2 regions of the Pseudalkalibacillus nanhaiensis genome follow, and region 1 is predicted to be linked to the other one. Evidence: predicted binding sites of a transcription regulator. Region 1 holds the regulator's gene; the other holds the start of a gene.
What was found. Region 1 encodes CtsR, which represses protease genes until heat stress. Its sites were predicted from a motif close to ATGGTCAATAAAGGTCAAACA; they were not measured.
Positions count from the first base shown of each region.

Region 2: a site for CtsR is predicted at 1,132-1,152, ahead of V1497_RS04315 (ATP-dependent Clp protease ATP-binding subunit). Genes of this name have one in related genera too.

Region 1 is NZ_CP143541.1:113,371-115,577, reverse strand. It holds gene V1497_RS00615 (protein arginine kinase) at 1-568, opposite strand, end outside; gene V1497_RS00610 (UvrB/UvrC motif-containing protein) at 571-1,098, opposite strand; gene V1497_RS00605 (CtsR family transcriptional regulator) at 1,113-1,577, opposite strand; gene V1497_RS00600 (MgtC/SapB family protein) at 1,707-2,207, opposite strand, start outside.
Region 2 is NZ_CP143541.1:839,244-841,450, reverse strand. It holds gene V1497_RS04315 (ATP-dependent Clp protease ATP-binding subunit) at 1-1,025, opposite strand, end outside; gene V1497_RS04310 (NAD(P)H-dependent oxidoreductase) at 1,321-1,863, shown strand; gene V1497_RS04305 (hypothetical protein) at 1,897-2,052, opposite strand; gene nfsA (oxygen-insensitive NADPH nitroreductase) at 2,123-2,207, opposite strand, start outside.

The sequences.
Region 1 (2,207 bases):
TCATGACGAGGGCCGGGAGATGCATCATGACCGAAGCTCTCATACCTGTTCCAACGTTCGTCGGACAGCTGGTCAGATAGCCGTGCTTTTCATCAAAGGCGTAGTTCACTTTTTCCTCGAACCAATCGTCGATTCCACTTGCCAACGTCAGTGCTTCTGACAATTGGAAGCCTGGGAATAGACATTGGATTCGAATATGATCTTCCTCATTGATCATGATACTGATTGATTCATCCTCACTCATCAGGACACCCGACTTCTTTGGGTCTTCCGCAAGATTCGGACTGATAAGATGTTTTTCAACCAGAACCCTTTTTTCGATTGGTTTCAGCTGATCGACATCAAAATACGTTAACCGCCCTACCGATCCATAGGATTCATCTGCATAGTGCTGACGAATCTGTTGATTGACTTCTTCGGCTTGTTGTTCGTTGGCTACCATCGGAAATACATGATTCTCCAGATTCCGGGCTAAACGGATACGACTGCTTAAGACAATATCTGAGTCCGGACCTTCCCGTTTCATCCAGGGGCTGATTGCTTCACTCATGAATCGTTCTAAAGACAATCTTAATCCCTCCCCTCAAGCCGCTGTTGCATCGATCGGATACGATCTCTCACCTCAGCAGCTTCTTCGAATTCTTCCTGGGCGATAAGCTGCTGTAGCTTTTCTCGTAACTGATTGATCTTTTTACGTTCCAGAAGATCGTTACCGAGGCGTTTGGGTATTTTTCCGGAATGGTCCGTGTTGCCTCCATGGATTCTCTTGAAGATTGGATCGAGCTTGGAAGCGAATGTCTTATAACAATTCATGCAACCGAATCGACCAATCTTGGCAAATTCCGGATAGGTCATCCCACATTGTGAACATTGGGTTACTTGTTTACTTCGTGCAGCAGTACCGGGATCGCTGAGCGGTTGTTCAAAGTTTAATAGACCTGATAGCAGATTATGAATAGAAAAAGAATTAGACCCTGGTATGAAATCCCCTTTTTCCTTCGCACACTGTTCACAAATATGAAACTCATTTTTTTCACCGTTGATGATTTTTGTGAAGTGCAAAGTGGCTGGTCGCTGTTGGCATTCCTGACAATACACGCCTTACACTCCCCTCAGTCTTTATACTTTAAGCTTTGGATCATGGATTTTAATAGATTTGCCCGTAATTCATCCCGGTAGGGCAAAACGATATTTATGGTGGAGCGATCCATGACACTTTTCATAAGCCGTGCTTCTCTTATGCTGATGATTTCTTCTTCTAAAAGTCGTAAAATGATATTCTCAGCTGCAGATTGATTGATTCTTGTTTTGATGAGACGGAGTATTTGATCAAGTAAGATCGTCGAACTATCTGTTTCGACCTTTATGATCCGGATGTAACCTCCTCCTCCTCTTTTACTTTCCACGATGAAGCCTTTCTCAATCGTAAACCTCGTATTTATCACGTAATTGATTTGTGAAGGGACACACTGAAACTTTTCTGCTATTTCACTTCTTTTTATTTCAATTGCCTTTGTGTTACTTTCATTTAAGATTTCCCTTAAATACGCTTCAATGATGTCTGAAATATTCTTCATCCCATTTTTGCCCCTCCTCACACTCTGACTTTGACTTTCTTTGACTATAATTATAAACATTTGCGCAAAACTTGCAAATGTTTTATCTGTCACCATTATTGACAGAGTCAGGGAGGAATAAACGCAAAATTACTCTGTTGCAAATACTTTATGAACGTAATCAATCGATTGTATCTTGTCATAGACCTCTGGAAGCTTTTTTGTATTTGAAACCTGAATTTTGAAGGAATACTTGATTAGAGGAACAGATGCATCATTAGGATGATCGTCGACCGACATACTCAAAATCGGCACTTTACATGACTCCAGCTCGTTTACGATTGTAGATAAGGATACTTCCTTGTTTTCTACAATGACAGTGACATGATGGAACCTCTGCTTCCGTAAGTAAAGATCCTCGAATTTGTTGAGGAATAGTAAGCTCGCGATCATAACCGTCGTGGTGAAGATCGCTTCATAGTACATCCCGATCCCGACAACAAGTCCAATCCCTGCTACGACCCAGATCGAAGCAGCAGTCGTAAGACCACGCACTGTCACACCATGTACAAGGATTGTTCCAGCCCCTAGGAACCCGATGCCACTGACCACATATGCTGGCAGACGGGAAGGGTCGAAGCCTTGCACTTG
Region 2 (2,207 bases), 730 kb from region 1:
GCGATTTCTGCGAGACGTTCTTCCACTTCATCTTCACTTGTACCTGAATGTTTTAGGTTCATTTTAGAACCTGCTTCATCCATGAGGTCGATCGCTTTGTCTGGTAGGAAGCGATCCTGGATGTAGCGTTTTGATAGCGTTACACAAGCTCTGAGCGCTTCATCTGTGTAACGGATTTCGTGGTACTTTTCATACTTCTCTTTCAACCCTTGTAGGATTTCCACAGCTTCATCTTCTGTCGGCTCCTTGACCATTACAGGTTGGAAACGACGTTCAAGAGCTGCATCTTTTTCGATTTGACGATATTCTTTAAGCGTTGTTGCACCAACGACTTGCAGCTCTCCACGTGCAAGCGCAGGTTTCAGGATGTTTCCTGCGTCCATGGAACCTTCCGCAGATCCAGCACCAACTAGGAGATGGATTTCATCTACGAAAAGGATCACGTTCTTGCGTTCTTTTACTTCTGAAATGAGCTGTTTCATACGTTCTTCGAATTGACCTCGAATTCCAGTGTTGGCAACGAGTGAAGAAACGTCCAGGATATAGACTTGCTTGTTCAACAGCTTCTTCGGTGCCTCTTGGTTTGCGATTTTCAACGCAAGTCCTTCTGCAATCGCTGTTTTACCTACACCCGGTTCACCGATTAGAACAGGGTTGTTCTTGTTTCGGCGGTTCAATATCTCTGTGACGCGTTCTACTTCCTTGTCACGACCGATGACCGGATCGATGAGACCAGCTTTTGCTGCATCTGTCAGATTACGGCCAAGGTCGTCTAGTAGACCGCCTCCATTTTGACCTTTACCAGGTGAAGCTTGTCCAGCTTGTTCCTGATGTCCCATGAAATCATTCATATTGAATCCGCCCATGTTATTGCCCATGAAAGGATTCATATTGCTAGGCTGCTTCATTTCATTTTGGATTTCTTTATAACATTTCGGGCAGAGTCTGATCTGCTTCGTAATTCCATTTATGTGAAGAGTCATTCGTACATTGGCTTCGTTTACTTGACAGTGTTGGCAACGCATAATAATGACCTCCTTGTTCATGTAGAGTTTTTGATTGAAGTTTTTATGAACCCTTAACTTTTATCAAAAATTGACTTTGACTATCTTTGACCTTTGTCTATAGTATAGTTTGACCTTCTTTGACTTTCAAGTATTTTGTTTCACTTTTTTTTGCCAATTTTTGATGGTTTTTTGATGGTAACAAGATGTATGGGATGTATGCAAAGAACGTGCTTATCCGAGGCTAGTTACTCGCAATGACCTAGGGTCTTCGATATAGTGAAAGAGCAGAATCGCTTTTTAGGAGGTACATAATATGAAGGTTTTAGCGATACACGGTAGTGCAAGACCGAACGGAAATACAGAACAGCTTACACAAAAAGCGTTGGAAGGATTGGACGCGACACACATCCACTTAAGGGATTACACGATCCAACCGATTGATGACCTCCGCCATGAGCCTGGTGGGTTCCAACCGGTTGATGACGATAATGATAAGATTGTCGATATGATTTTTGACCACGATGTCATCGTCTTCTCAACGCCTGTTTACTGGTATGGGATGTCCGGTTTGATGAAGGACCTCGTCGATCGGTTCTCTCAGAATTTGCGGGACGAACGCTACGATTTTAAAGCTGAATTACGAAAAAAGAAGGCATATGTCATTTGTTGTGGAGGGGACGACCCAAAAATCAAAGCCTTGCCACTCATCCAACAGTTCAATTACATTTTTGATTTCATCGATTTGGAATTCGGCGGTTATATCATCGGGAAAGCAGTCAAGCCTGGTGAAATATCTGAAGACAATCTCGCAAACCAGCAAGCCCTAGAGCTAAATAAACAATTGAAGCAGACGTAAAAAAGGACAGCCATTTGGCTGTCCTTTCCTTATTTAGAATTCCTGTTTTTCTCGATCAGGTAAGTCTTCATCTCGCAACTTGTTTGCACCCTTTGCCAATTCCTCTGCTATCTCGATGTCCGGCAAACTTTCCTTAGGTGTCTGGTTATGATGCTTCGTCTTATCATTCAATTGCTTACGCTTTGTCATCGGAACGCCCTCCTGTTTTTTCACTCTGTTTATAGTTTGAACGGAGCGCGCCGACTGTATGCACCTGAAATTATTTCAACGGGATCTTGATGCTTTTCAAGAAATCTTTCATATAGAGCCTCATCGGTTTGCTCATCTTATTCGCGATGATCTGC